Regions from separate parts of the Massilia sp. AB1 genome, predicted to be linked through region 1. Evidence: predicted binding sites of a transcription regulator. Region 1 holds the regulator's gene; each other region holds the start of a gene.
The links. The regulator sigma-54, encoded in region 1, starts transcription at its own class of promoters, with help from an activator protein. The targets are predictions, from matches to a motif close to TGGCANGNAANCTGCTTT.
Positions count from the first base shown of each region.

Region 2: a site for sigma-54 is predicted at 6,211-6,228, ahead of pedF (cytochrome c-550 PedF). Genes of this name have one in related genera too.
Region 3: a site for sigma-54 is predicted at 2,227-2,244, ahead of J8847_RS05005 (PEP-CTERM sorting domain-containing protein). Genes of this name have one in related genera too.
Region 4: a site for sigma-54 is predicted at 3,674-3,691, ahead of J8847_RS14200 (PEP-CTERM sorting domain-containing protein). Genes of this name have one in related genera too.

Region 1 covers NZ_JAGKSG010000010.1:49,774-57,360, reverse strand. Annotated here, with positions in the region: gene J8847_RS08365 (hypothetical protein) at 1-527, shown strand, start outside; gene J8847_RS08360 (peptidase domain-containing ABC transporter) at 524-2,662, shown strand; gene J8847_RS08355 (MFS transporter) at 2,706-3,971, shown strand; gene hpf (ribosome hibernation-promoting factor, HPF/YfiA family) at 4,052-4,411, opposite strand; gene J8847_RS08345 (RNA polymerase factor sigma-54) at 4,468-5,952, opposite strand; gene lptB (LPS export ABC transporter ATP-binding protein) at 5,955-6,710, opposite strand; gene lptA (lipopolysaccharide transport periplasmic protein LptA) at 6,710-7,276, opposite strand; gene lptC (LPS export ABC transporter periplasmic protein LptC) at 7,309-7,587, opposite strand, start outside.
Region 2 covers NZ_JAGKSG010000006.1:110,366-117,952, forward strand. Annotated here, with positions in the region: gene J8847_RS05705 (PQQ-dependent methanol/ethanol family dehydrogenase) at 1-1,625, opposite strand, end outside; gene J8847_RS05710 (DUF779 domain-containing protein) at 1,666-2,052, opposite strand; gene adh (aldehyde dehydrogenase) at 2,106-3,626, opposite strand; gene J8847_RS05720 (beta-propeller fold lactonase family protein) at 3,826-4,770, opposite strand; gene J8847_RS05725 (ABC transporter substrate-binding protein) at 4,850-5,677, opposite strand; gene pedF (cytochrome c-550 PedF) at 5,701-6,171, opposite strand; gene J8847_RS05735 (hypothetical protein) at 6,323-6,586, opposite strand; gene J8847_RS05740 (hypothetical protein) at 6,731-7,402, shown strand; gene J8847_RS05745 (hypothetical protein) at 7,399-7,587, opposite strand, start outside.
Region 3 covers NZ_JAGKSG010000005.1:128,137-135,723, forward strand. Annotated here, with positions in the region: gene J8847_RS04990 (glutamine synthetase family protein) at 1-152, opposite strand, end outside; gene J8847_RS04995 (sensor histidine kinase) at 313-1,389, shown strand; gene J8847_RS05000 (LytTR family DNA-binding domain-containing protein) at 1,392-2,129, shown strand; gene J8847_RS05005 (PEP-CTERM sorting domain-containing protein) at 2,295-2,903, shown strand; gene J8847_RS05010 (hypothetical protein) at 3,043-3,318, shown strand; gene J8847_RS05015 (aldehyde dehydrogenase) at 3,442-4,926, opposite strand; gene J8847_RS05020 (sodium:solute symporter family protein) at 5,069-6,520, shown strand; gene J8847_RS05025 (aspartate aminotransferase family protein) at 6,617-7,587, opposite strand, start outside.
Region 4 covers NZ_JAGKSG010000022.1:53,859-61,445, reverse strand. Annotated here, with positions in the region: gene rsmH (16S rRNA (cytosine(1402)-N(4))-methyltransferase RsmH) at 1-843, opposite strand, end outside; gene mraZ (division/cell wall cluster transcriptional repressor MraZ) at 851-1,279, opposite strand; gene J8847_RS14210 (AAA family ATPase) at 1,775-2,725, shown strand; gene J8847_RS14205 (hypothetical protein) at 2,726-3,283, opposite strand; gene J8847_RS24355 (hypothetical protein) at 3,280-3,408, opposite strand; gene J8847_RS14200 (PEP-CTERM sorting domain-containing protein) at 3,753-4,514, shown strand; gene J8847_RS14195 (GNAT family N-acetyltransferase) at 4,603-5,250, opposite strand; gene glpK (glycerol kinase GlpK) at 5,252-6,739, opposite strand; gene J8847_RS14185 (YdcF family protein) at 6,759-7,322, opposite strand; RNA gene rnpB (RNase P RNA component class A) at 7,437-7,587, opposite strand, start outside.

The DNA.
Region 1 (7,587 bases):
AGATCTTCAGCTGCGCCGGCAGCCCAGGCACGCCGCCGCAGCTCGACAGGATGCGGGAATTCGCGGGCGGCGAAGTGCTCAGCCGCGAGTTTCTCCCGCTACGCCAGCAAATGTTCCGCGACATCTACCGGCTGGGCCTCCATGACAAGGTACTGCCGGAGAACGCCATCCTGTCGGCCAGCTTCGAGGGACACCCGATGCCGGTGGGATGGAATCTCCGCTACGCCCAGGAGCAACAAAACGCGAACAAGACCACCTTGGAACAACTGGGCCCCTACACCGGCAAGGTGATCTACCTGTTTGGCGCGCAGGACTATTTCTTCCCCCTGCCCGCGCCGGGGCCCTGCCGCGTCGAGGGCGCCAAGACCTCCGCGCCGGCCGATTGCAGCGTCAAGCTGGTGGATGGCGTCAGCCACGGCCTGGAAGACGCCGGCGGATTCCCGCCCGGCGCGGTGCTGGATGAAGTGGTTCGCGCGCTCGACGATGTCAACGCGGCTGCCGCGCGGCCTGAAGGACAAGTCCGATGACACCCAAGCTGCAAACCCAGGCGGCCGAGTGCGGCCTGGTTTGCCTGGCGATGATCGCCACGGCGCACGGCCAGCACTGGGACCTGAACGACCTGCGCCGCCGTTTTCCCCTGTCGCTCAAAGGGGCCACGCTCGAGAGCATCATCGCGTATTCGGCCGAGCTGGGCCTGGCCGCACGCCCCCTGCGCCTCGACCTGGACGAACTGCGGGAACTCGTGCTTCCCTGCATCCTGCATTGGGACCTGAATCACTTCGTGGTGCTGGAAAAGGTCTCGCGTGCGGACATCACCATCCTCGACCCGGCGGTGGGCCGGCGGCGCGTGGCCATGGCCGACGTGTCGCGCCACTTCACCGGTGTCGCCCTGGAGCTCACGCCCACCGTCGAATTCGAGGAACAGCCGCCCAAGCCGCGCCTGAGCCTGTCGAGGCTGACCGGGCAGGTGTCGGGCGTGTGGCGCTCGCTGGCGCAGATCTTCGCGCTCGCGCTGGTGCTCGAGCTGTTCGCGATCACCGGGCCGATCCTCAACCAGCTGGTGCTCGACAACGTCCTGACCTCCGGCGACCTGGACCTGCTCGACGTCCTGATCGCCGGCTTCGCGCTGCTGCTCCTGGTCCAGACCTTCATCGCGCTGGTGCGCTCCTGGATGGTCATGGTGCTGGGGCAGACCGTCGGTCTGCAATGGGTCGGCAACGTCTTCGCGCACATGGTGAAGCTGCCCGCGGACTACTTTGAGAAGCGCCACCTGGGCGACATCACCTCGCGCTTCTCCGCCGTCGGCGCGATCCAGCGCACCCTCACCACCTCGGTCGTGGAAGCCATGCTCGACGGGCTCATGGCGATCACCTCGCTGGTCATGATGTTCGTGTATGCGCCGGTGCTGGCCGTGCCGGTCCTGATTTCCTGCGCCGCCTACGCACTGATGCGCCGGCTCAGCTACCAGCCCTACCGCAACGCGGCGGCCGAGCGCATGGTGCTGTCCGCGAAAGAGAACACCCATTTCATCGAAACCATCCGCTCGATCGTCCCGCTCAAACTGTACGGCCGCGAGGACGAGCGCCGGGCGCGCTGGCAGAACCTGATCGTCGAAGTGCAGAACCGCGATATCAAGACCGCGCGCATGAACATCTGGTACGCCTGCGCCAACACCCTCATCTTCGGGATCGAGAACCTGGTGATCTTCTGGCTCGGTGCGCGCATGGTGATCCACGGCCAGACCGGCGTGGCGGGCGGGATCTCGGTCGGCATGCTGTTCGCCTTCCTCAGCTACAAGGGCCAGTTCACCGGCCGGGTCGCGGGCCTGATCAATTACACCGTGCAGCTGCGCATGCTCAGCCTGCACACCGAGCGCCTGGGCGACATCGTCCTGACGGAACGCGAACGCGACACCGAGGACGGCAACATTCCCTACAACGACCTCGAACACCTGGAGCCGTCGATCGAACTGCGCAACGTCAGCTTCCGCTATGCGACGGGCGAGCCCTGGGTACTCAAGGACGTCAACCTGACCATCCGCTCCGGGGAAAGCGTGGCCATCACCGGGCCCTCGGGCGCGGGCAAGACGACCCTGCTCAAGATCGCGCTCGGCCTGCAGCAGCCGACCGAGGGCGAGGTGCGCTACGGCGGCATTCCGATTCGCCAGCTCGGCCTGGCGAACGTGCGCAAGAAGATCGGCACCGTGATGCAGGACGACGCGCTGCTGTCGGGCAGCCTCACCGACAACGTGACCTTCTTCGATACGCTGCCGGACCGGGAGCGCGTCGAGCAGTGCGCCAGGCTCGCCAACCTGCACGAGGAGATCGTCAGGATGCCGATGGGTTTCCACACCCTGGTGGGCGACCTGGGCACCGGCCTGTCGGGAGGACAGAAGCAGCGCCTGCTGCTGGCGCGGGCGCTATACAAGCAGCCGAAGATCCTCGCGCTCGACGAGGCCACCAGCCATCTCGACGTCGACAACGAAAAGCTGATCACGGAAGCGCTCAAGCGCATGGACGTGACGCGCATGATCATCGCGCACCGCCCGGAGACGATCAAGGGCGCGCAGCGCATCATCAAGATCAAGGACGGCGCTGTGATCGAGATGATGCAATCGGTCGATCCTGGCCGCCGCATCGAAGAAGCGCAAGCCGTGTCGTAGGCCGCATGGCCTGCGCAAGACAGACTTTCAAGACTCCCCTCGCATGAACAAGCCCTCCCCTGCCTCGAAGGCCAGCCTCGTCCTCAACAGCCTGCCCGCCACCGCCATGGGTTTCGCCTTGTGCGTCCAGATCTCGGCGCTCAGCTGGCTGCTCAGCACCAGATACCACCTCGCCATCCACGAGATCGGGATCGTCTGGGCCGCCGGCCCCGTAGCCGGCATGCTCGGGCAGGTGCTGGTCGGCTTGTCCAGCGACAGGACCTGGCTGTGGGGCGGACGCCGCCGTCCGTTCATCCTGCTCGCCGGCATCACCTCCTCCCTCTCGCTCTATCTGCTGACGAAGATCGACAAGCTGGCCGGCGCCCTGGGCATCGCCGACCTGGTGATCGTCGCCGGCGCCGTCGCCCTGGCGCTCGACTTGTCCATCAATATCGGCCTGAATCCGGCGCGCGCCCTGATCGCGGACCTGACGCCGGAGGGCGAATCCCGGACCCGGGGATTCTCGTGGATGCAGGCCATGTCGGGATTCTGGGGAGTGGTCGCCTACCTGATCGGCGCTTTCATCGGCAACGAGACGCTGATCCAGGCCGGCTGCCTGATCGTCCTGGTGTTCGCCTGCGCCACGCTGTTCGTGAAGGAAGCGCCTGTGCTCGCGAAAACGGAAACAGCGCATGCGAGCGTCTCCACCGGCACCGAGTGGCCGGAACTATGGAAGATCTGGATCGCCCATGGGTTCGCGTGGTTCGGAATCCAGGCGATCTTCGTCTACCTGATCGCCTTCGTGCAGGCCTATCTCGTTCCCGCGGCCGCCGCGGGAGCGGCCGCATCCGGGAAGGTCGTCGCCGTCTCCTTCGCCATCATGAACGTCGTCGGCTTCATCGTGCCGGCGCTGGCGCTCCCGCGCGCATCGGGCAGGTTCGGGCGTGTCAGGGTGCATGCCGCCTGCCTGGCCCTCATGGCCGGCGCCTGTCTCGCCATCGCCTTGTTCGCGCGCAGCCAGGCCTCGCTGTACGTGCTGATGGCGGTCGCCGGCATCGGCTGGGGCGCCGTCATCAGCCTGCCGTTCGCCATCATGAGCGAAAAAATCGACCGCCAGCGCATGGGCTTCTTCATGGGCATCTTCAACCTGTCGGTCGTGATCCCGCAGCTGGCCACCACCCAGGTCGGCTTTCTTCTCGCGAAAGGCGCCGGCGCCCACACATTGTTCCTGATCTCCGGCACGGCCCTGCTGATCTCTTGTTTCCTGTGGACATTGGTAGCCGACCCGGGCGCTGCGCCCAGGCAGCTCGGGAGCGTCGCCGCTCGCTAGGGAGGAATGCGGGAAAGGAAAGGCTGGATGCAAAAAGGGCGCCCCCTCAGACGCCCTTAGCTGGTATGCCCTGCTGCCGGTCAGGCCGCAGCGGCTTCTTCGCTGCCTTGATCCGGCAGGCGTTTGATCGCCTGGTGGTTATGGTCTTTCAACATCTGCTTGTGTTTCAGAACCTGCCGATCCAGCTTGTCCATCAGCGTGTCGATCGCGGCATACAGGTCTTGGGCGACACTCGCCACGTGCAGGGTCTTTCCGGACACCTGGACGTTAATCTCCGCTTTTTGCCTTTTTTCTTTTTCAGTGAGGTTGTCGACGGCGAGGAAGACATGGGTATCGATCACTTGATCGAAATGCCTGATGATGCGCTCGAGCTTATTCTGAACGTATTCACGGATAGCGGGAGTCACTTCGAGATGGTGGCCACTGATTGTGAGGTTCATACACACTCCTTTGAAAAGCGCGCCGCCCAGGCGCAAGGCAGGAGTGGGCAGCGCTGTTACAAGGCTTTGCGGAGGCTGACGGGAGGGATCTTGAGCGCTTCTCGGTATTTGGCGACCGTCCTGCGCGCAATGACCATGCCTTGTTCCCCGAGCATCTCCGCGATCTTGCTATCGGATAAAGGATTCTTAGGGTCTTCTGCTCCTGTCAATTGCGCAATGAGAGCGCGGATCGCCGTCGAGGAGGCTTCTCCCCCCGCTTCGGTGGCGACGTGGCTTCCGAAGAAGTATTTCAACTCGAACATGCCGTGCGGGGTCAGCATGTACTTCTGCGTTGTAACACGAGAAATTGTGCTTTCGTGTAGGCCTAGTGTATCAGCAATCTCACGTAAAACAAGGGGACGCATCGCAACCGCGCCGTGGGAGAAAAAGTTCTTCTGGCGCTCCACAATCGCCTCTGCCACACGCAAAATCGTATCGAAACGCTGACGCATATTCTTGATCAGCCATTTCGCTTCCTGCAGCTGGGCGTTCATCTGCCCTTCGCACTTGCCCTGCTTCATCAGCGACGCATACAGGCTGTTCACCCGCAGGCGCGGCATCACGTCCGGGTTCAGCATCACGGCCCAGCCGTTCTTGGCGCGGCGCACGATCACATCCGGTACCACGTAGTCTGACACGTTCGAGGCGAAGGCCGCGCCCGGATGAGGATTGCACTGGCGCACCACGGCTTGCACCTCGCGCAAGTCTTCGTCGTCGCAATCCAGCGCCTTCTTGAGCTTGCTGTACTCGCGCTGGGCGAACCAGCTCAGGTAGCCTTCGACGATCTTCAGCGCCAGGCGGCGCGTCACCAGGGGCACGCCCTGCATGCGGCGGATCTGCAGCGCCAGGCATTCGCCCGCGCTGCGCGCGCCCACGCCCACCGGGTCCAGGCTCTGCACCAGCGCCAGCGCGCAGCGCAGCTCGTCCATCTCGATCTCGAGCTCTTCCGGCAGGCGCGCATGGATCTCGTCCAGCGGTTCTTCCAGGTAGCCGTTGTCGTCCAGCGCGTCGATGACCAGCTCGGCCAGCGCGCGGTCGCGCGCGGAACAGCCGGTGACACGGATCTGCTCCATCAGGTGCTCGCGCAAGGTGACGGAACTTGCTTCCAGCTGCGGGCGGCCGTCTTCGTCCTCGCCCCCGCCCGCGCCGCCGCCCGAACCCCAGTCGGCGTCCGGCGCGTCGCGCTCGCCGTCGCCGCCTTCGAAGCCTTCGCCGTTCTCGCCCGAGGCGGCGGAGGCCTCCGACGCGCCCTCGCCTTCCTGCGCGGGAGCGGCGGGCGCTTCGCCAGTGGCGGGCGCGTTATTGATGGCGCCGTCGGCCAGCAGGCGCACCGAACGGTCGAGCGGGTCGTCGAGCCGCTCGAGCAGGGGATTGTCGGACAGGATCTGCTCGATCTCCTGGTGCAGCTCGAGCGTGGACAGCTGCAGCAGCCGGATCGACTGCTGGAGTTGCGGCGTCAGTGCAAGATGCTGCGATGTGCGGAGTTGCAGGGACTGTTTCATGTCTACATGCGGAAGTGTTCACCCAGATAGACGCGGCGCACGGATTCGTTGGCGATAATATCATCCGGCCGGCCCGAGGCCAGCACCGCGCCCTGGTTGATGATGTAGGCGCGGTCGCAGATGCCGAGCGTCTCGCGGACATTGTGGTCGGTGATGAGCACGCCGATCTTGCGCTCCTTCAGGAAGCGCACGATGCGCTGGATCTCGATCACCGCGATCGGATCCACGCCGGCGAAGGGCTCGTCGAGCAGCACGAAGCGCGGGTTGGTCGCCAGCGCGCGCGCGATCTCCACCCGGCGCCGTTCGCCGCCCGACAGCGACATGGCCGGGTTCTCGCGCAGCTTCTCGATCTGCAGCTCGGCCAGCAGGGTGTCGAGGCGCTCGCTGATCTCGTCCTTGCCCAGCGGCCGGCCATCGACCTGCTGCAGTTCCAGCACCGCGCGGATGTTCTCCTCGACGGTGAGCTTGCGGAACACCGAGGCTTCCTGCGGCAGGTAGGACAGGCCCAGCACCGCGCGCCGGTGGATCGGCAGGCTCGAGATATCGGTGCCGTTGATGTCGATCGAGCCGGCGTCCGAGGGCACCAGGCCGACGATCATGTAGAAGGACGTGGTCTTGCCGGCGCCGTTCGGGCCCAGCAGGCCGACCACTTCGCCGCACTCGACCTGGAGCGAGACGTCGCGCACCACCAGGCGCTTGCCGTAGCTTTTCTGCAGGCCCTTGACGATCAGGGTGCTGCCGCTGTCGCGCGCCTCCATCAGGGCTTCCCTGCCGGAGCCGGAGCCGCCGGAGCGGCGGTGCGCTTGGGCGACAGGATCAGGGTGCCGCGGCCGCCGCCCACCTTGCTCTGGCCGCTGGCGTCGTTGCGCACGCTGGCCACTTCCTTGCGGTTGTCGTAGGAGATGAAGGGGGCGATGATCTCGTTGGTCACGCGCTTGCTTTCCAGCTCCTTGACCACGGCGTCGGCGAACAGCTTGACCATCTCGGAGCGCTCGTCGTATTCGATGCGCTGGGCCTGGCCTTCGACCCACAAGTCGGGGCCGCCGTCGCGCTTCTGGCGGAAGGTGGCGACCTTGCCCGGGTTCGCGGTCAGGGTCACGCTCATGTAGCCTTCCGGGGTTTCCTTCACCAGCGCGCGGTCCGACTTGAGCACCAGGGTGCCGCGGGTGACGACCACGTTGCCGGTCAGGATGCGGGTCTGGGTGACTTCGTCGACGTCGAGCGAATCGAAGTTGATGACGGCCTGCTTGAGCGAGTCGGCGCGCTCGGCGAAGGCCGTGAGCGACAGCAGGGAAAGGCAAACGGCAGCGAATAGTTTCTTCATGGTGTGCTGGGTCCTGGGTTGACGCGGCGCCTTCATTGTCGGGCGCCGCGCGGCGGATAGACGATCTGGCCGCGGCTGGCGATGTGCATCTTCTGGGTCGCGTTGTTGGCCACCATGCCGGTGCCGCGCACGCTGGAGGCGCCCAGCTGCATCTCGATCGGCTGATCGGTCTTGAGGATTTCCTCGTCGGGCAAGGCGGTCAGGGACTGGGTGCGCACGCGCAGCGCTTCCGAGGTGGCCGTGCGCGGGCGTTGCAGGTCGACGTTGCCGAGCATGTCGACGCGGTGCTCCTGGTGATAGATGCGCGCGCT
Region 2 (7,587 bases), on a different contig from region 1:
GACACCACCGCCACGTACTGCGTATCGCCGTCCTGCCAGGTGACGGGCGGCGCCACCACGCCGGAGCCGGTCTGGAACTTCCACAGTTCCTTGCCCGTCTTCGCATCGAGGGCCTTGAGGAAGCCTTCCGGCGTGCCGTAGAACACCAGTCCGCCCGCGGTCGCCATCGCGCCGCCCCACAGCGGCGCCGTATTCTTCGCCTCCCACACGATCTTTCCGCTCTTCGGATCGACCGCGCGCAGCGCGCCGATGTAGTCGTCGAACAGCGGCTTGATGGTGAAGCCTGCGCCCAAGAAGGCGCCGCCCTTCTTGTAGGAGATCGGTTCGTTCCAGATATCCATGCCCCACTCGTTGGCCGGGATGTAGAACAGGCCGGTCTGCTGGCTGTAGGCCATCGGCATCTGGTTCTTCGCGCCCAGGAAGGCCGGCGCCGCGAACACCGTGGAGCCCTTCTTGCCGTCGCCCTTGGTCGGGTCGCTGGGGCGGTTGCTCGCCACGTAGATCGGGCGGCCGGTCTTGAGGTCGATGCCGCTGGCCCAGGTGATCTTGCGCACGAAGGGGAAAGCGTTCTGCAGCTTGCCGCTGCTGGCGTCGATCACGTAGAAGAAGCCGTTGCGGTCGGCCTTGCCGCCGTAGCGCTTGCCGTTCATGTCGAAAGTGACGAACTCGTTGGCGCCGTCGAAGTCCCAGGAATCGTTGGGCGTGTTCTGGTAGGCCCACTTGATCTGGCCGGTCTTGACGTCCAGCGCCACGGTGGACGAGGAGTACAGGTTGTCGCCCGGGCGCAGGTGGCTGTTCCACGGCGCCGGGTTGCCGGTGCCGAAGTAGGCAAGCTTGGTCGTGGCGTCGTAGGTGCCGCCCATCCAGGTGGAGGCGCCGCCGGTCTTCCACAGTTCGCCCGGCCAGGACTTGTTGACCGTGCCGGACACGCCGTTCTCGATTTCCTTGCCGTCCTTGTCGTAGCGGTAGCCCATGTGGCCTTCCACCGTCGGGCGCACCCACAGCAGTTCCCCGGTAGCGGGGTTGCGCGCCTCGACGCGGCCAACCACGCCGAACTCGCCGCCCGACACGCCAGTCAGCAGCACGCCCTCGGCGATCAGGGGCGCCGCGGTCATCGAATAGCCGGCGGCATAGTCGTCGACCTTTTCCTTCCACACGATCTTGCCGGTGTCCTGGTCGAGCGCGATCAGCTGCGCGTCGAGGGTGCCGAAGATGACCAGGTTGCCGAACAGCGCGGCGCCGCGGTTGACCACGTCGCAGCAGGGCATGATCCCGTCCGGCAGGCGGTGCTCGTATTTCCACAGCTTGTTGCCGGTCTTGAGATCGATCGCGAAGATCCGCGAATAGGACGCGGTCACGAACATCTTCCCGTTGTGGATCACCGGCTGCGACTCCTGTCCGCGCTGCTTCTCGCCGCCGAACGAGAACGACCAGGCGGGCACAAGGTTCTTCACGGTGCCGGTGTTGATTTGCGTGAGGGTCGAATAGCGCTGGCCGTTGGTGCCCATGCCGAAGGAGAGCACGCTCTTCTGGTCCTTCGCATCGTTGTCGATCATCGCATTCGTCACCTCGACGGCCTGCACCGTTCCGAGGACGCCCGCCGTGGCGGTGAGTACGGCTAGCATGGTGTTCTTCATCATCGTCTCCTTGTTGTTATCGTTGCATTCAAAATCCCTGCTGCACCGGCAGGAAGCGCAGCAGCGCGCATTCCTCGTCGGTGAACAGCCGCGAGCGCGTCAGGAAGCGGCGCCCGGTCCCGTTATCGAGCGAGAACATGCCGCCGTTCCCGTCCACCACGTCGATCACCAGCTGGGTGTGCTCCCAGTAGCCGAACTGCTCGATGCCCATGTAGAAAGGCGCGCCGTCCAGGTTGCCGAGATAGACATCGGTGTCGCTCAAGCCGAAGTCGCCGGAGGCGTAGCACATCGGCGCACTGCCGTCGCAGCAGCCGCCCGACTGGAAAAACATCAGCGGGCCATGGCGGCGGCGCAGTTCGCCGATGAAGGCCAGCGCCGCGGGCGTGGCGCAGACGCGGTCGATCGAGGTGCTCATGCTTGCTCCTATGTCCAGGTCGCGCCGGCGCCATGCCGGCGCGGGTTCACGCCTCAGAAGAAGCCCAGTGCGTTGGGGCTGTAGCTGACCAGCAGGTTCTTGGTCTGCTGGTAGTGGTCGAGCATCATCTTGTGGTTCTCGCGCCCGATGCCCGACTGCTTGTAGCCCCCGAAGGCCGCGTGCGCCGGGTACAGGTGGTAGCAGTTGGTCCACACCCGGCCGGCCTGGATCGCGCGGCCGACGCGGAAGGCGCGCGCCGTATCGCGCGTCCACAGCCCGGCGCCGAGCCCGTACAGGGTGTCGTTGGCGATGCGCAGCGCGTCCTCCTCGTCCTTGAAGGTGGTGACCGAGACCACCGGCCCGAAGATCTCTTCCTGGAAGATGCGCATCGCGTTATCGCCCTTGAACACGGTCGGGCGCACGTAGTAGCCGCCTGCCAGTTCGCCCTGCTGCACATGGCGCTCGCCGCCCGCCAGCACCTGGGCGCCTTCCTGGCGGCCGATGTCGAGGTAGGACAGGATCTTCTCCAGCTGTTCCTGCGAGGCCTGGGCGCCGATCATGGTCGCGCTGTCGAGCGGATTGCCCTGCTTGATCGCGGCCACGCGTTCCAGCGCGCGTTCGATGAAGGCCTCGTAGATCGATTCCTGCACCAGCACGCGCGAGGGGCAGGTGCAGACCTCGCCCTGGTTCAGCGCGAACATGGCAAAGCCTTCCAGGCACTTGTCGAAGAAGGCATCGTCGGCGTCCATGATGTCTTCGAAGAAGATGTTGGGCGACTTGCCGCCCAGCTCGAGGGTGACGGGAATCAGGTTCTGCGCTGCGTATTGCATGATCAGGCGGCCGGTGCCGGTCTCGCCGGTGAAGGCGATCTTGGCGATACGCTTGCTGGAGGCCAGCGGCTTGCCGGCTTCCAGGCCGAAACCGTTGACGACATTGATGACACCCGCCGGCAGCAGGTCGCCGATCAGCTCCATCAGCACCATGATCGAGGCCGGGGTCTGCTCGGCGGGTTTGAGCACCACGCAGTTGCCGGCCGCCAGGGCGGGCGCCAGCTTCCAGACCGCCATCAGGATGGGGAAGTTCCAGGGGATGATCTGGCCGACCACGCCCAGCGGCTCGTGGAAGTGGTAGGCGTAGGTCTCGTGGTCGATCGGGGCGATCGAGCCCTCCTGGGCGCGGATGGCGCCCGCGAAGTAGCGGAAGTGGTCGATCGCCAGCGGGATGTCGGCCGCCGTCGTCTCGCGGATCGGCTTGCCGTTGTCGATGGTCTCGGCGGTGGCCAGCAGGCTGAGGTTTTCCTCCATGCGGTCGGCGATCTTGTTCAGGATGCGCGCGCGCTCGGCCGGCGAGGTCTTGCCCCAGGCGTCCCTGGCGGCATGGGCGGCGTCCAGCGCGGCTTCCACGTCTTCAGCCGTGGAGCGCGCGACTTCGCAGAAGGGCTGGCCGGTGATCGGGGTGATATTGGCGAAGTACTCGCCCTTGCTCGGCGCGACGAAGCGGCCGCCGATGAAATTGTCGTAGCGCTGCTTGAAGGGATTGGCGACGCCCAGCTTGTTGATGTCCGCGAGATTCATGTCATCCTCTATGTCTGTGTTGAGTTGTCCGTCGGTGGAACGGGCTTGTGTTGACCACGACTTCCTTTTCGCAAGGGCCGTGCCAGCCCCGTTTTCGCCGCGCTCCCGCAGGGAGAAGCCCGGCCGGGCGAGCAGGCGCCGAAGAAGGCGCGCCCCTTTCTGGTACATCTGTTGCAATCTGTGACAGCGGCGGGAAGGCTCAGCGGATCAGCACTCCCCAGGGCAGCTGTCCGACGGCGATATCGTCCAGGCGGCGTCCCGTGGCGGTATCGATGACCGAGACGCTGTCCGAGCGCCCGTTGGCAACGTAGAGGCGCGCCCCGTCCGGCGTCAGCGCCATGTTCCATGGCCGCTTGCCGACCGGGATGGTCGCGGTGACGGCGTTGCGCACGGCATCGACCACCATCACGGTGCCGTCCGCGCCGTTCGAGACATAGACCTGCCTGCCGCCGGGGTGCACGGCGACGCCGGCCGTGTTCTTCCCGGCCGGGATCACGGCCAGGCTGCGCCGGGCGGCCATGTCGACCACGTGTACCGCGTTGGCCAGCTCGCAGGCGATATAGGCGCGGCTGCCGTCGGGACTGAAGCCGATGCCGCGCGGGCGCAGGCCGACCGCGACCGAACCCGCCTGGCGGCGCTGCGCGACATCGATCACGTCCACCTGCTCCGCGTCCTCGGCGCTGACGAGCAGCCAGCGCCCGTCGGGGCTGAAGACGGCGTGTTCCGGGTTCTTGCCCGCCACTGGGATCTCGGCCAGGATGCGCCGGCTGGCCGCGTCGATCAGGGCCACGCTGTTGCCCTCCTCGACCGCCACCGCCAGCAAGCGCCCGTCGCTGGACGCGCTGACGCCTTCCGGCGACTTCCCCAGGGCGATGGTAGCGAGCGTGGTGCCGGCAGCGGCGTCCAGCGCCAGCAGCGCGCTGCTGCCGGCGTCGGTGACGTACAGGATGCGGCCTTGCGGATCGGCGGCGATGCCGCGCGGGCGCTTGCCGGCGGCGATTTCGCGCACCACCGTGCCGGTGGCCGTGTCGATCACGCTGAGGGTGGCGGACTTTTCGTTGGGGATGTAGGCAAGCGGCGCGGCAAGGGCGGCAGCGCCGGACAGGATGCCGGCCAGGGCCAGGCAAACTCGAAGAGAAGACATGATCGGCCTTTCGTAGAAGCGTCCGGGAGACGCGGTACGGAGGCAAATGCAAGCGCCGTGCCATTGCGGCGCAAGCCGGTCACGGGCGCACGGCCTTCACCCCATGCTTCTCGAACAGGGCCGCCAGTTCGCCGCTTGCGGTCATCTCGTTGACGGCAGCCTGCAGGCGGCGCGCCAGGTCCTCGTTGTCCTTGCGGACCGCCATCCCGACCGCCCATCCGTTGCGCGGCATGCGCTGGAAAGCCAGCTCCTCGACCGGAAAGGCCGGATCGTCGCGCAGGGCCGTTTCGACCTCGGAGCGCTTGGCCAGCACCGCGTCGAGCGCACCCGCCTTCAGCGCGGCCAGGGCCTCGCCCGCCGTCGGATAGATGCGGACCTGCTCGCGCAGGCGCGCCTCGCCCAGCATCAGCATGCCGGCGATCGAGACCTTCTCGACGCCGATGCGCTTGCCGGCCAGCGAATCGACGCCCTGCAGCTGCGGGATCGCCGCCGCACTGCGCGCCAGGCGCAGGCTCTCCACATAATAGGGTGCGAAGATCCTGACCTGCGGGTTGTCGGCCATCAGCCGGCTGTCGACCGGCACGTGCAGCATGACGTCCGCCGGGCCGTAGCCGAGATAATGGCCCTTCCACACCATGTTGCGCAGGTCGTCCGCGACCTCCTCGTCCGCCGGGAAAGGCATCAGGCTCAGGCGCAGGCCCAGCTTCGCAGCCAGGGCCTGGGCCAGGTCCACGTCAATCCCCGCTCCCTTGTCGGAAAAGGGAGCGAACTCGTTGTAGACCGCCACCTTCAGCGCGCCGCTTTCGCGGATCTTGTCCCAGCCGGCGCGTGCCGGGGCGGCGGCGGCGAATGCCGCGGCGGCGCATGCCAGCAGCGCGCGGCGCCGGCTCATCAAACGCTTGCTCATGCTTGGCCTCTACGGTTGGTGGATCAGTTGGACTCGCGGCGCGATTCGAGGTAGGTCTTGATGGCCCACATCGCTTCCTGGTTGAACACCCCTTCGAAGGGCGGCATGTACACGGCGCCGTTGCGCACCTTCCCGTTGCGCACGGAGGTGAGGTAATAGTTGTCCATCTCCTTGTAGCAGGCGGCCTTCTTGGCGGCGTTCTTCATGCCGGTGCAGTCGCGGTCCAGCTGGCGCAGGTCCGGCGCGATGCCGCCCGATACCGCTTCCAGGCCGTGGCAGCGGGCGCAGTTCTGGTTATAGGCCGATGCGCCGACCTTGAGCGCGTGAGGATTGGCGCGGTAGGGATTCTCGTCGCGCCACTGCTTGCCCAGGTCGGGCAAGCCCTTGGTGTCGACGGCTTGCGGCGTGACCGGGCCGTGCGCCTGCACGAAGGCGGGGGTGCTGGCGGCGGCGAGTGCGAGTGTGGCGGCGAAAACGCGGATGGGGTGCTTCATGCTTGTCTCCTGCTGGTTATCGAGTTGGGTAATCGAACAGGAGCAATTGGTGTGCCATGGGCCGGCCCGGCGATGAGGATGCCAAGCTGTTGCAGCTTGGAACAGTTGTGCCAGCCGGCGGTGCGACGTTCAGGGACAGGCGGCGCGCAAGCTAGTTGGCCACGCCGCGCGAACCGCCAGGCTGGACCATCAACAGCGCGTCGTGTTCACGCCGGCGGCAGGCCGATGCGAAAGCGGATGCCGCCGCGCGGTCTTGCCGGAAGCGCTCGAACTGGCCAGGTGTCAGTGCGTAGTATTCCTCGTACTCGGCAAAATCGTTACGGACCGGCACGGAAAGGAAATAGCGTCCCGATGCCTCTTCCACGCCCAGCGAAAAGCGTTCTGCCCTGTTCACGATCAAGTCCTTGAATTTCATCGTTTCTTCCTTTGGCGGACGGCAGACCGCACGCCTTATGCATGCTCAATAATGTGGGCCGGGACGCCCTCTCCGGCTGAAGATTATTGCATAATTGCAACTTCAATGGCGCAGCTTTGCCCGACTACCTCATGAGGAGCCTCCATGCGTTTTCCCTTGTCCGCACGCCCAGTACTGCTCTCCGCCGCCCTGCTCGCCCTCACCGCCTGCGAGACGGGGCCGGCGCACCGCCTCGGCGATGCGAACGTGCCGCTGATGAAGCCGGGCTACGGCCTGGTGGCGACGATGGTGGTGCAGGCCAACCGCCTGCACAGCAACGACCAGCCGACCGCCATGTCGACGGCCGGGAGCACGATCGTCTACTTCGACACGGTGCGGGGTTCGGCCGGGTCGCCGTTCTGGGTGCTTCGGGGCGGCGGGGCGTTCGCAGGCTATGTGAACGTGGAGCAGCCGGCCAGGACCGACCGCGGCTACCCGGCCTTCCTCAAGCCGGTCAAGCCGGGCAAGTACTACCTGAGATCCTTAACGGTGGGTACGCCGGGTAACGAGCAGGTCGTGGGGCCGAAGGACGACACCGTGATCGAGGTGGTGGAAGGCGAAGTGACCTATGCGGGCCGCGTGCAGATGCAGACCTGGTGGACGGAAAAAGGCAACGGCTATGCGCCGGTGAGGAGGACCCTCGAGGTGCTCGACGAGTACGCGCAAGACATGGCGGCCTTCCAGGTGCGCGAGCCGCGGCTCGCCACGATGACGGTCAGGAATGGGGTGGCGCGCCAGCCTGCACATGCCGGATCCGGCGCGCTCCGCACAGACTAGAACACCAGATTGACGCTGCGCGGGCAGTGATCGCTGGTCTCGATACGCTGTCCCGGCGTCTGCACTACCGCCGTTTTGCGCGAGCCGAGCCCCTCGGGCTGGAGCGCCGCGAGCGGGCCGCTGAGCACGATATGGTCCAGGCCCGAGAAGCCGCGGCAATTCGCGTCGACGCCCGTCAAGGGCAC
Region 3 (7,587 bases), on a different contig from region 1:
AGCACGCTCTTCGGCAGGCGCATGTGGCCGCCGTCGAGAAACAGGTCTTTGGGAAGGATCTTGCCGCGCGCGATGCCCGTCATGTCCGTGATGACGCACTCGACTTCATGAATATTGTGTTCGCGCAGGAACTCGCGCATCTCAATGCCCATGGTGTTTCCGTCGTAGCTACGGGAGGCCCAATATAGCACCACGCCCGCCGGCCCCGCGCGCCGCTGACGCCTTCCCGCAATCCAGGTATCGAATCTGGCATTTCGCGTCATGACCGGCCCCGCCTGGCCCATTCTGCGCCATACTTCCGCCATGAAAACAATGTCAATCAAGCAGCCCGACCCTGGCCGCCGCCTCATGTGGCGGATCTATGTTGCCGTCTGGCTGGTATATGCGGTCTTCCTGTCGACCGCCGACCAGCTGGACAAGGTGGTGGCGGGACAATTCGATGCGGCGCGAGCCGCGTTGACGATCGCCAGCCTGCTCCCCTCCGCGCTGCTGCTGGCCCTCGCGTGGCCGCTGACCGGCTACCTGGAGCGCCGCAAGCTGAGCCGGACCACGGTGCTGGTGGTCCACGCCTTGATCGCGCCCGTGTTCGCGATCCTGTCGCAAGGGCCCTTCTGGGCCATGTTCCAGCCCAACAAGGCGATCAGCTGGTATGTCTGGCCCCTGCTGTACCACTGCATGACCTACCTGCTCGGGACCGGCATTTTCACGCTGGTCCGCGCCGGCGAGCGCGCCCACCGGCAGGCGCTGGCCATGGAAGAGGCGCAAAAGCTGCTGATCGCCTCGGAACTGAACGCCTTGCGCAGCAAGCTCAATCCCCACTTCCTGTTCAACACCCTGCACTCGATCATCGCGCTCACGCGCAAGGACCCCGGCGCGGCGGAGACCGCCCTGTTCCAGTTCTCCGACATGCTGCGCTACGTGCTGGACACCGAGAAAAGCGGCAGCGACCGCGTGACGCTCGATGCGGAACTCGATTTCGTGCGCGACTACCTGGAGCTGGAAGCGCTGCGCCTCGGCAGCCGCCTGAACGTGGAATGGCAGCTCGATCCGGATGCCGGCAGCGAACAGGTGCCGGCGCTGTCCCTGCAGCCGCTGGTCGAGAACAGCATCAAGCATGCGTTCAACCCGCACAGCCGCCCCGGCACCCTGCGCATCGAGACCCAGCGCGACGAAGCCGGAGGGCGCCTGCGCTTTGCCGTGCGCGACGACGGTCCGGGCGTCGATGCGGATGCGATCGGACGCAGCGCGGGCCTCGGCCTGCGCACGGTGGAAAAGCGCCTGGTGCTCGACTACGGCGCAGAGTCCGCGCTGCGCATCGACACCGCCCCGGGCGCCGGCTTCGCCGTCGCATTTTCCATTCCGCTCGAACCGACAGGGAGACTCGCGTGAACATGAAGACCGTATTCTTCGCGGAAGACGAACCGCTCGCCCGCGACGTGCTGCGCGATGCGATCTGCGCCCACGAGGGCCTGCGCCTGGTGGGCGAAGCGGCCGACGGGGCAGCAGCGCTGGCCAGCATCAACCGGCTGCGGCCGGAGGTGGTGTTCATGGACATCCAGATGCCCGAGATGACCGGGCTGGAGGTGCTGCGCCGCCTGGATTACCTGCCGCAGATCGTGTTCACCACGGCCTACGACCAGTACGCGGTCACGGCTTTCGAACTCAATGCCGTCGACTACCTGCTCAAGCCCTTCACGCGTGCGCGCTTCGACGCCGCCGTGGCGCGCCTGCTGGATGCGCCGCAGCGTTCGCCGGGCGAGCTGGCCGATACCTTGCTGCAGGCGGGCCAGCGTGAGGTGCGGCGCGTCGAGCGCATCCTGGTGCGCGACCGCGGCCGCATCTTCCCGCTCGCGGTGGGCGATATCGAGTACATGAAATCGGATTCCAAGTACACGGTGATCGTCGCGCGCGGCCAGAACTTCCTGGTGCGGCTCGGCATAGCGGAGCTGGAAGCCCAGCTCGACCCGGCGCGCTTCATCCGCATCCACCGCTCGGTGCTGGTCAACCTCGATTTCGTCGAGTCGATGACGCCGGACGACCAGTCCCAGCTGCAGATCGAGATGCGCGACGGCACCCGCCTGGGCGCCAACCGCGAGGCGTCCAGGGCGCTGCGCGATATGTCCATCTAAAAGTTGGTTTCATGCAATAAGAAATATCTGTCGGAATCTTTTACACCTCCTCGCAGACCTTCTCGGGCGTTCCTTCAAAATCAAGGAGTTGCAAACTTGGCATGCAAATTGCTATCCATAAATTTGTATTTCAATTTTAACTATATTCCTGAAAGAGAATAAAAAATGAACCGTTCGCTCGTACAGTTGTTCAGCATTGCAGGCATGAGCCTGGCCCTCATACTTCCAGCCTCTGCTGCCGTCGTCACGACCGCAACTGCGGTCACCGGCACGGGTCCGCTTTCCCAGCAGTGGACCGCCACCTGGAGCGGCAGCGACGCCTATGGCATGGGCTCCGACCTGACCGTGGGCGGCAACAAGCTGTCCTACGATTTCAAGCATCCGGGCCACGCCTACATGGGCGTGCCGCAGCAGACCTATGTGTTCTCCACGACGGCACAGAAAACCGGCAAGCTCTCGATCGACGTGGACCTGTCCTCGTTCGCAGCTTGGTATCAGTCGTACACCGATATGTCGATTTGGCAAGGCTCGACCAGCAACGCCACGCTGCTGACGCAGAACACCTGGGGTGGCGTGGTCAAGAAGTCGCTCGACCTGGACCTGACCGCAGGCCAGGCCTGGGGCTTCATCGCCAAGGGCGGCAACTACGACGGCACCGGCATCCTGGCCGGCTCGTTCACCGTGACCCAGGCCGACGTCCCCGAGCCTGCCTCGCTGGCACTCCTCGGCCTGGGCGCCCTGGGCATGCTGGCACGTCGCCGCAAGAAGGCCTGAAACACGGCGCACCTACCGCCTGGATGATCCGGGCGGCATAAGAAAAATGCCAGTCAGCGATTGACTGGCATTTTTTTCGAGCGGAGACTTTGCGAGGACTTCCTGCTACAGTTGCCGGTAGTTCGACGAGGAGACCACCATGTTCACATTTGCACCTACCAAACACACGCTGGCCGCGCTCATGGCGACAGGCCTGCTGGCAGGCTGCGCCCAGATGGGGACGCAGAACACCGCCATGACCGACGCGATGAAGAACCATGCCGGGATGGATTGCTGCAAGGAGAAGATGGGGGCGGATGGCAAGCCGATGCCTTGCAAGTGCTGTGGCCAGAAGGCGATGGCGGGCGCTGCGGCGATTACCGGTGCCGCGCCGCAGATGTGCATGGGCCAGATGAGCAAGAAAGCCGGCTCCTAAAAGTTCTCAGTTAGCCACAAGACAGTCGCCCCGGCGAAGGCCGGGGCCCAAGTTTGCTTGAGCTATCGAGACGCTTAACTTGGGTTCCGGCCTCCGCCGGAACGACGTGCATGCGTTAACGGTTCAAACCTGAATCCAGGTCGTCTTCAGCTCCGTATATTTATCGAACGCGTGCAGCGACTTGTCGCGCCCGTTCCCTGACTGCTTGTAACCGCCGAACGGCACCGTGATGTCGTCGTTGTCGTACTGGTTCACGTGCACCGTACCAGCCCGCAGCGCGCGGGACGCGCGGATCGCCTTGCTCATGTCGCGCGTCCACACCGCCGCCGCCAGGCCATAAGGCGTGCTGTTGGCCTGCTTGATGGCCTCGTCCAGGTCCGTGAACGACAGCACCGACAGCACCGGCCCGAAGATCTCTTCGCGCGCAATGCGCATCGACCCATCCACGCCGTCGAACAGGGTCGGCTCGATATACAAACCGCCGCTCTCCTGGCGCGCCGCGGCGCCGCCGGCCAGCAGCCGCGCGCCGGCCGACTTGCCCTCTTCGATGTAGCCGAGCACGGTCTTCATCTGGGTCTGGTCGACGATCGCCCCCATCACCGTCTCCTCGTCGAGCGGATCGCCGGGAGCGTGGCGCGGGATCAGCTTGAGCGCCTTGTCCAGGAAAGCCTCGCGAATCGATTCCTCGACGAACAGGCGCGAGGGCGCATTGCAGCTCTCGCCCTGGTTGAAATAGATCGAGCCGATCGCGCTTTCGACGGCGGCATCCAGGTCCGGGCAGTCGGCGCAGACGATGTTGGCCGACTTGCCGCCCAACTCGGTCCAGGCGCGCTTCAGGTTCGACTGGCCCGCCATCTGCAGGATCTGCTTGCCCACGCGGGTGGAGCCGGTGAAGCCGATGCAATCGACATCCATGTGCAGCGCCAGCGCCTTGCCGGCTTCGTCGCCGTAGCCGGGCAATACGTTGAACACGCCCGCCGGCACCCCCGCCTCCAGCGCCAGCTCGGACAGCCGCAGCGACGACAGCGGCGCCTTCTCGGACGGCTTGAGCACCACGCTGTTGCCGGCCGCCAGGGCCGGGCCGATCTTCCAGGCCGCCATCAGCATCGGGTAGTTCCAGGGGATCACGGCCGCCACCACGCCCACCGGCTCGCGCTGAATCAGTGCCAGGCTGTCCTCGGAGGTAGGCGCCACCTGGTCGTAGATCTTGTCGGTCGCCTCGCCGTACCAGCGGATGCAGTTCTGGGCCAGCTGCACGTCGACGCTGCGGCTGTAGCGGATCGGCTTGCCCATGTCCATGGTTTCCAGCAGGGCCAGTTCGTCGCGGTGCGCCAGCATCAGGTCGGCGAAGCGGATCAGGATGCGCTTGCGCTCGGCCGGGGGCTTGCCGGCCCAGCGCCGGTCCTCGAAGGCGCGGCGCGCCGCCGTCACGGCCAGGTCGACGTCGAGCACGTCGCAGCGGGCCACCTCGGCCAGCTTGCGGCCATCCACCGGCGACAGGGAATCGAAGCACAGGCCGGAGCGCGCATCCACGCGCCAGCCGTCGATGAAAGCGCGGCCGTCGGCGTTCAGCGCCGCGGCTCGTTCATGCCAGGTTGTTGTTGTCATTTCACTCATCCTTCCAGTAAACGCAACTGCGGAGCAACATCCATGGACAAATCCGGGGATAGTTGATCCAATCGCCAGGTTCTGCCTTTATAATCGCGGATTTTCCGCCCGATAATATTTTGTCCCTCGGAGCACACACCGCATGAACACCACTTTGATCACATTTGTCGTGCTCTACCTCTTGGGTACCTTGGCGCTCGGGATGTGGGCGGGTACACGGATCAAGAATACCAGCGACTTCGCCGTCGCGGGCCGCAGCCTGCCGCTGGTGATGGTCATTACCACCACTTTCGCCACCTGGTTCGGCGCCGAGACCGTGATGGGCGTGCCGGCCAAGTTCGTCCAGGGCGGCCTGAACGCCGTGATCGAAGACCCCTTCGGCGCCGGCACCTGCCTGATCCTGGTCGGCCTGTTCTTCGCCACCAAGCTGTACAAACTCAATCTGCTGACCATCGGCGACTACTACCGCCAGCGCTACGGCAAGGGCATCGAGATCTTCTGCTCGCTGGCCATCATCCTCAGCTACCTGGGCTGGGTGGCGGCGCAGATCACCGCGCTGGGCCTGGTATTCTCGGTGCTGACCAATGGCGCCATGGCGCCGGCCACCGGCATGCTGATCGGTACCCTGGCGGTGCTGGTGTATGTGGTTGTGGGCGGCTTCCTGGCGGTGGCGATCACCGACTTCATCCAGATGATCGTGCTGATCGTCGGCATGAGCATCATCGCCTTCTTCGCGGCCGACCTGGCCGGCGGTTCGGACAAGGTGCTGGCGATGGCGCAGCAGGCCGACCTGTGGCGCGTGCTGCCGGAGCCGAGCTTCACCGACGTCGTGTTCTTCATCGGCGCGGCCATCACCATGATGTTCGGCTCGATCCCGCAGCAGGACGTGTTCCAGCGCGTGATGTCGGCCAAGGACGCCCCGACCGCGCGCACCGGCGCCGTGATCGGCGGCGCCAGCTACATCCTGTTCGCCTTCGTGCCGATGTTCATCGTGGCAGCGGCCGTGGTGGTGATGGGCGGCTCGGCGATGGACATCGCCAAGAACGACTACCAGCGCCTGCTGCCGACCTTCATCATGACCAAAATGCCGCTGGTGATGCAGATCCTGTTCTTCGGCGCGCTGCTGTCGGCGATCAAGAGCACTTCGTCCGCCACCCTGCTGGCGCCGTCGACCAGCTTCGTGGAGAACATCCTCAAGCACCTGCGTCCGGGCATGAGCGACAAGCAGCTGCTGCTGGCGATGCGCATCAGCGTGGTGGTGTTCGCCGCGGTGGTGCTGACCTATGCGATCGCGATGGAAGGCACCTCGATCTATGAGCTGGTGTCGAGCGCTTACCAGGTGACGCTCGTGGGCGCCTTCGTGCCGCTGGTGATGGGGCTGTACTGGAAGCGGGCGACGACCCAGGGGGCGATCCTGTCGATCGGCGCGGGCATTATCGTGTGGGTGCTGTTCTTCCCGCAGCTCACCACCTGGGGCGAGCATTTCCCGGGGCAGCTGGCGGGGCTGATTGCGGCTTTTATCGGCATGTTCGTGGGCTCGCTGGCGCCGCAGGTGTTCAAGAATCATTGTGAGCCGAAGCTTGTGGCGGTTTGAAATCGGGTTCGCTACGCTCTAGGGCGTGACGGGTCTTTTACTAACTTGGGTTCCCGCCTTCGCGGGAACCCAAGTTTCTTTGAGCAGCGAGAAACGCTACTCGATCCACCCATTCTTCCTCACCTCATCGTAGGTCAGATCCAGGCAATACCTGATCTTCTCCACCATCTCATCGATCTCCGCGACGGTGATCGACAAGGGCGGCGCCACGATCATCCGATCCCCCACCGCGCGCATGATGACGCCATTGTCGAACATGAACCCGCGGCACAGCATCCCCACCGCGCTCAATGGCGGAAACGCCTCGCACTCATGCACCGTGTCGCCCTTGCGCTTGACGAGATTGAGCCCCGCCGCCAGCCCGCAGGTCTCCGCGTTTCCCACCAGCGGATGAGAGGTCAGGGAAGCAAACCGCGCCTTGAGATGAGGCCCCGTCTCCAGCGCCACCTTCTCCACCAGTTTCTCTTCGATCAGGATGCGCAGGTTCTCCAGCGCCGCCGCGCAGGCCACCGGATGGCCCGAATAGGTGAAGCCGTGGTTGAAGTCCCCGCCCTTTTCGATCAGGGTATGCGCCACCCGGCTGCCGACCAGCACCCCGCCTAAAGGCACATAGCCCGAGGTGACGCCCTTGGCGAAGGCGATCAGGTCCGGCTTGGCCTGCATCAGCTCGCAGCCGAACCAGGTGCCCAGCCGGCCGAAGCCGCAAATCACCTCGTCCGACACCAGCAAGATGTCGTACTTCTCGCAGATGCGCTGGATCTCCGGCCAGTAGGTCGCCGGCGGAATGATCACGCCGCCCGCGCCCTGCACCGGCTCGCCGATGAAGGCGGCCACCTTGTCCGCCCCCAGCTCGAGGATCTTGTCCTCCAGCCAGCTGGCCGCCACGAGGCCGAAACCCGCTTCGCTCATGCCTTGTCCGTGCGCGGCGTAGCTGGGCTGCTCGATGTGGACGATGCCCGGAATCGGCAGTCCGCCCTGCGCATGCATGGCCGCCATGCCGCCCAGCGAGGCGCCGGCCATGGTGCTGCCGTGGTAGGCGTTGCGGCGGCTGATGATGACCTGGCGCT
Region 4 (7,587 bases), on a different contig from region 1:
CGGCAGGTCGGCGGCGCGGATCGGCAGGCGGCGGTCCGGCTGGGCCACCTTGGCCTTGGACGCGAAGAACTGCTTGACGATGCGGTCTTCCAGCGAGTGGAAGCTGATCACCGACATGCGCCCGCCCGGCGCCAGCATGGCATAGGCCGCGCTCAGACCTGCTTCAAGGTCTTCAAGCTCTTTATTGATGAAAATCCGGACAGCCTGAAAGGTCCTGGTCGCAGGGTCCTTGCCCTTTTCGCGGGTCTTGACCGTGTCTGCCACGATTGCGGCAAGCTGTCGTGTGGTCGAAATTGGCTCGATTGCCCGGCGAGCAACAATCGCCTTTGCAATCTGGAAAGCATACCGTTCTTCTCCATAATCGCGTATCACCTTTTCGAGTTCGGTTTGGGGCGCGGTCGCAATCCACTCGGCCGCCGACATGCCGCGCGTGGTGTCCATGCGCATGTCGAGGGGCCCGTCCTGGCGGAAGCTGAAACCGCGGGTGGCGTCGTCCACCTGGGGCGACGAAATACCCAGGTCGAGGAGGATTCCGTCGACCTGCTGGATGCCGCGCGCGGCAAGCGCGTCATGCATCGTTGCGAAACTGTCGTGCACGATGGCAAAGCGGGCATCCGCCACCTGCTGCGCGGTGGCGATGGCCTGCGGGTCCTTGTCGAAGGCGAACAGGCGGCCGCTGTCGCTCAGGCGCGACAGGATGAGCCGGCTATGGCCGCCACGGCCGAAGGTGCCATCTATATAAGTACCGGAGGTGCGTGCGCCCTCGAGGTTGAGCGCGTCCACTGCTTCGTCCAACAGCACCGTGCGATGCTGGAATGCGGGCACCGTGATTGTTTCCGTCATCGGCGCCTCAGAACGAGAAGTTGGAAAGAACATCGGGCATGCCACCGGCGACGGCCTCAGCCTCGTCTTCGGCCAGTTTGGCGGCATTCCAAATCTCGAAGTGGGTGCCCATGCCGAGCATCATCACTTCCTTGTCGAGCCCGACGGCTGCGCGCAGCTCGGGCGAAATGAGCACGCGGCCGGCGGAGTCGAGCTCGACATCCACGGCATTCCCAAGGAAAATGCGCTGCCATGCACGGGCCGACATCGGCCAGGCTGCGATCTGCTTGCGGTGCTCTTCCCAGACGGGACGGGGAAAGAAAAGCAGGCAACCGTGCGGGTGTTTGGTGAGCGTCATGCGTCCTTCACACTGCGAAACGAGGGCGTCACGGTGCTTGGCCGGGATCGACATCCGGCCTTTTGCATCGAGATTGATCGCTGACGCGCCCTGAAACACGTATTTACCTAGCTTTTGGAGGGTTTGTAATGGTGTTGTTGTAGGCGCCTTGCGGAGGGATTTCCTCCCACAAATCGACACTTTTTCACACTGTTTCCCACTTTAGTGGAAGCAATGTTGACGGTCAAGCGAATTCACACTTGGCAAATTCAAAATTTGCTAATGAAACCAATGACTTAGGAACAGGTGTTGATGGAATGAAATGCCAAAATGTCTCGTAAAATTAGGCACTTACACAACGGTGTGAAGGTACTGCCTCATTTGTAAACATGATGTTTACCTTTGATTAACTTCAACGCCCGTGCGAATGTTGACGTGTGGAAACAACATTTCCCACGCAGAATTACACTGTATGGAATTGCAGGTCCCTGGAAGCCGAGTTAGGATGAAGCCAAGGCGATGACCCACCTGCCTCTGGCTCGCTCGGCAGGATGGCGGAGCCAGGCGGAGCGGGCCAGACTGGCGGACCGCTGGTCCGTTGCCAAGGAGATAGCCGTGAGCATCACCCTCGCCCGTACCCGCGCGGTCTACGACCTGACTGAAGTGCAGGAAGCGCTGGACCGCAACCGCGGCCGCTCCCCGGAACTCGACGCGTTTTACGAGCGCATGCTGGAGACCGGGGCCGACCGATTCGTCACCACTCCTTCTTCCGTCGACGCGCTCGATCCCCTGTTCGAGGAATGTCCCAATTTCGATGAAGTGCTGGACGACCTGGCGCGCTACCTGCGCCTGGCCCATGCCGGCGACAAGGGTTTCAACGTCATGCCCATCCTGCTGCTGGGCGGCCCCGGCGTGGGCAAGACCCATTTCGCCAAGCGCCTGGCCAGGGCCATGTCCACCGAGTGCGAACTGATCAGCATGAACGCCCTGTCGGCCGGCTTCGTCATCACCGGCAGCTCGGCCAGCTGGCGCGGCGCCAAGTGCGGCAAGGTGGCCGAGCGCCTGGTGCGCGGCAAGTACGCCAACCCGGTGCTGGTGCTGGACGAAGTGGAAAAGGCGAGCGGCTCGACCCAGTCCGATCCGCTGGCCGCCCTCTATCAATTACTGGAGCCGGAAACCTCGAAGGCTTTCCGCGACGAATTCATTGACGTCGACGTCGACGCCAGCCAGATCTTCTGGGTGCTGACCGCCAACTCGGTGGACGGCATTCCCTCTCCCCTGCTCAACCGCATGGCGGTCTACGAAGTCCCCAAGCCGACGCCCCAACAAGCGGCCGGCATCGCCCAGCGCATGTACCGCGGCCTGGTCGAGGAACTGAACCTGGGCGGCTTCGACGACGTGCTCGCCGATGGGGTGCTCGACAAGCTGGCGCCGGTGTCGCCGCGCGACCTGCGCAAGACCCTGCTCGACAGTCTCGGCTATGCGGTGGCGGACGGCCGCGCCCATGTGAGCGTGGACGACATCCGCCTGCGGCAGGCGCCGGGCAAATCCAGGATCGGGTTTTAACTACGGATGCCGGGCCAGCTGGCGCCGCTCGGCCGCGCGCCCGTGCAGCAGCGCCAGCAGCTGGTCGGCCTGCTCGACGCTGACCAGCAGCGACTGGCCTTCCCTGGCCGGCAGATACACCACCCGCTCGCGGTCGGTCATGGCCACGAACAGCGGCCGCTGGTCTTCGCTGGTGAAGCGTCCGGCGGCATAGCCCGGCAAGCTGATGCCGTTGTTGCGCAAGCCCAGCTGGGCGGCGTCGATCGCGGCCAGGCTGCCGTGGCGGGCATGCGCCAGGTCGAACTCGCCGATGTCGCGCGCGTATTCATAAAAGTAGCTGGCGCGCACCAGGACCTGACCGTCGCGCACCTCGAGCGTGTTCTTCGACAGGCCCAGCGCCAGCAGCAGGGTCACGGGCAGCACCAGCGCCCCGGCCGCGGCCCCGCTTTTCAGCTTGGCCGCCAGGCCACGCTTGCGCGCCAGCAGCATCGGCAGCGCGGAAGCCAGGCAAGTGATACCGATGAGTGTCAAATATGCCGACAGGCCGACGGCGGGAATGTCGAACACGGCAGCGCTCATCGGTGCACCTCGCGCCGGAAAGGATCATAGCTGACGACGACCGCCCAGCCTTGCCAGGCCAGCGGCAATCCCCATCCGCAGCCACATTCCGGCGGTTTCGCCGGGAACCAGTACTTCTTTTCCATGTACCCGCTCCGGTTCAGTCTTTCGCAGCGTCACCTTAACAGACTTGCCTTGCGCGCGGCACGGCGATGGCTCAAACCCCTCCCATCCCTATATGTCGTCGCCGCCGAACTTGGATGAGAGTCCTGATTCTTAACGTGAAGACACCCAATTTTTTCCGGAGGGATAGAAAGTTTTAAATAGAAACTTTCGGTATTTTTTACACTTTTCCTTTCTGTCGAAGTGCTACCCGCGATAGGTATTTGATTTATCTCAAAGTATTGACGCTGGCCCGTAACTTGCTCTTACGACGTTGTAGTACCTGGCAGTTACCCACAAGAACGAAGTAATTCCATAGGAGCTAGTGATGAAGTCAAAAATCCTGAAGCTTGCAATTAGTGCAGCACTCGTAACTGGCGCCTCGCCAGCATTCGCCGACCTGGTCTATCAAACTGGCGCACAACAAACAGGCACTGGCCTGGGCGCCGTGTCGACCGTGGTGACTGTCCAGGACAACACCGTCGGTCCCCAACCGCCCGCTACCGAGTCGGGCTGCGTCCGCCACACCAATGGCGGCAACATGACCAATCCGGACCAGACCTGCGAGCCGAGCACTGGCTTGCTCGGGGGGGACAATACCGGCGCCGTTGGCGGCAATGGCGTTTATTTGCTCAGCGATATCGACGGCATCACCACCGCTGGCGAACTCGGTTTCGTTGTGAACATCAGCGAACCTGGCAGTGACGACGCGACCCTCACCGACCTGTACATGAGCCTGTACGCCCTCGATGGCACCTTGCTGGAAATCTTCTCGTACACCGGGCCTGACCTGATCTTGGAAGATACCGGGGGCATCGGCCAGTCAGGCCTGCACCGTTTTGTCCTGGACGACCTCCAAGCCGCAGCCGCCGACCTGGCCTGCCCCGACCTGACGCAATGCGTCGTCGCTGGCGGGGTCCAGTTCCTTGCAGGCACCACCCAGGGCACCCCGGAAACCGTGCGCGTCGGCGCCTTCGAGCGTGACGACAGCGGCAACCCGGGCGAAGTGCCGGAGCCGGGCTCGGTCGCCCTGCTGGGCCTGGGCGCGATGGCAATGGGCGCAATGCGCCGCCGCTTCGCAAAGAAGTAAGCCAGCCTGACAGGTACTGCTTCAAGCGCCGGTCCGGCATCGTCCGGGCCGGCACCGCCGGGCCGGCGCCTGAAGCGTATCCACTGTTCTACTGCTCGCCCGGGATCACCACGGTCGAGTAAGCCGTCACGACCTTCCATCCGAGCGCCTCGTACAAGGCCCGCCCCTCTTCGGTTGCCACCAGCACCCTGTTCGCCTGGTGCGATTGCTGCATGCCGCCCAATGCCGACATGATCGCCCTTCCCAGGCCGCGCCGGCGATGCGCCGCGTGCGTGTCGATGCGATCGAACACGAAGCATCCATCGTGTTCCACGGCGTAGCCGCTCGCGGCGACGGAGCCGTCTCCGGCATGGATGCGCGCCATGTAGACGCCGTCTCTCTCCGCGACCTCCAGCCGGTAGCCTGGCCCCGGCATGCGCGGCTCGCCGTCCATGCCTGCCTGGGTCATGAAGTAGCCGCCCGGCTGCAGCCGCCAGCGCGCAGGCACAAGCGCCAGCAGCTGCTCGCCGGAACCGCACATCTTGATGAAGACGCGGCTGGTCTCGATCGACGCCGCCAGCTCCGCCAATCGGGGATCGGGACCGGCGAACACGTAGCGCCGCACTTCCTCCGGCGAAGCGGTGTCGACGCGCATGCCGCCGTGGTCCGGAACAGGCCGGGGAAGGCCACGGGCCAGCGAACGCCCGGCGAGCCAGCCCCACAGCAGCGCGGGATCGACATGGGACGCGCTGCGCATGTCAGGGCGTGACCCAATCGCGGGCATGCTGGACCGCCCTGGCCCAGCGCGCCATCAGCGCTTCGCGGCGCGCTTCTTCCATGACAGGCTCGTAGCGGCGCTCGGCCTGCCACTGGCGCGCGATGTCCTCGCCCGACTCCCAGAAACCGACCGCCAGGCCGGCCAGGTAGGCCGCCCCCAGGGCCGTGGTTTCGGTCACGCGCGGACGCACCACGGGAATGCCGAGCAGGTCGGCCTGGAACTGCATCAGCATGTCGTTGCACGCCGCGCCGCCGTCGGCCCGCATTTCGGTGACGGCGCAGGCGGCGTCCTTCTGCATCGCATGCAGGAGCTCGGCGCTCTGGTAGGCGATGGCTTCGACCGCGGCGCGCGCGATATGGGCCGCCGTGGTCCCGCGCGTCATGCCGACGATGGCGCCGCGCGCATACGGGTCCCAATGCGGAGCGCCCAGGCCGGTGAAGGCCGGCACCAGCATCACCCCGCCGCTGTCGGGCACGCTCAGCGCCAGCGGCTCCACATCGGCGGACTGCCGGATGATGCCCAGGCCGTCGCGCAGCCACTGCACCGTGGCGCCGCCCATGAACACGCTGCCTTCCAGCAGGTAGTCGGTGGCGCCGGCGATGGTCCAGCCGACCGTCGCCAGCAGGCGGTTGTGCGAGACGGGCGGCGTATCGCCCGCGTGCATCAGCATGAAGCAGCCGGTGCCATAGGTGTTCTTGACCAGGCCCTTGCGGTGGCAAGCCTGGCCGAAGGTGGCCGCCTGCTGGTCGCCGGCGATGCCGGCGATCGGAATCGCGTGGCCGAACCACTCCTCGGACGCCAGGCCCACGACTTCCGAACTGGCCACCACTTCCGGCAGCACGGCTGCCGGAATGCCGAACAGGTCCAGCAATTCCTGGTCCCAGCGCAGCGTGTGGATGTTGAACAGCATCGTGCGCGAGGCGTTGCTGACGTCGGTGACGTGGCGGCCGCACAGGCGGAACGCCAGCCAGCTGTCGACGGTGCCGAAGGCCAGCTCGCCGCGTTCGGCGCGCTGGCGCGCATGCGGCACGTGCTCGAGCAGCCATTGCAGCTTGGTGGCGGAAAAATAGGCGTCGACTTCGAGGCCGGTGCGTTCCTGGATCATGGCGGCATGGCCGGCCGCGCGCAGGCGGTCGCAGGCTTCGGCGGTGCGGCGGTCCTGCCAGACGATGGCGCGGGCGAGCGGTTCGCCGCTGCTGCGGTCCCACAGCAAGGTGGTCTCGCGCTGGTTGGCGATGCCGATGGCGGCCACTTGCGCGGGCTGGATGCTGGCCTGGCGCAGGGCCTCGCGTGCGCAGGCGAGCTGGCTGCTCCAGATGTCGAGGGCGTCGTGCTCGACCCAGCCGGGCTGGGGGAAATGCTGGGGGTATTCGCGCTGGCAGCTGGCGACCGGCAGTCCCGCGTGGCCGAACAGGATCGCGCGCGAACTGGTGGTGCCCTGGTCGAGGGCGAGGATGAAGCGATCCATCGTGTCTCCTGAAGCGGTGCTAAGAAGAGAAGCCCAGGCGCGGATACCCGGCGCAGCCGTCAACCTCGTGCAGGAAGCCTGCGTCCAGGTAGCGCGGGATCTTGTCGAATTCACCCAGCACCCGGCTGCGGAATGGCTCGTCCTCGTACCAGCGTTCGGCCGGGACGCCGAAGTAGTTGACCGGACAGACCGACATGCGCAAGCCCGGCCAGTGCCGCTGCAAGGTCATGAGGTAGCGGCGCGTCGAGCACACCTTGCCGATGACGAGGACGCTGCGGATCGCGCCGAGGTCCATCGCTTCGGCCGCACGGGCGCGGCCGAAGCGGACGTTTTCGCCGGTGTTGGTGGCGGCGGTTTCCAGGATCAGGACCGACTCGGGCAGGCCCATGCGCACCAGCCGCTCGCCGATGAGCTCCGCCTCGGCTTCCAGCAGGCCGCGCGTGCGCCCGCCGGAGACCAGCAGGCGGCGGAACATGCCCTGCTGCCAGAGCCCATAGGCCGCGTCGCAAAATTCGGGCACGCCGTGGCGCGTGCCGAACAGGAAGCCAAGGTCCGAGGGTGAGGCCGGAAAAGCCGGCATCATGTAGTCGGCTATCAGCTGCAAATCAGTGGGAGACATGGCGCGGGAGCGAGTCGTCGACAGGCCGATCATATCAGCCCGGCAAGCCCTTATGTCCACGCCGTGGAGAGAGAATTCAAGTAAAGCAGGCCGATAGGCCGGATTCTGTGTAGTGGTCTCCCTTGCGGGACGCCCCTATGACAGCCATTCCTCTAGGCGCTGGATTACTCCAGCGCTCAAGCTTCCTACCCGCACGCTCCGCGAGCAACATCAACGCGTGCCTATTTGG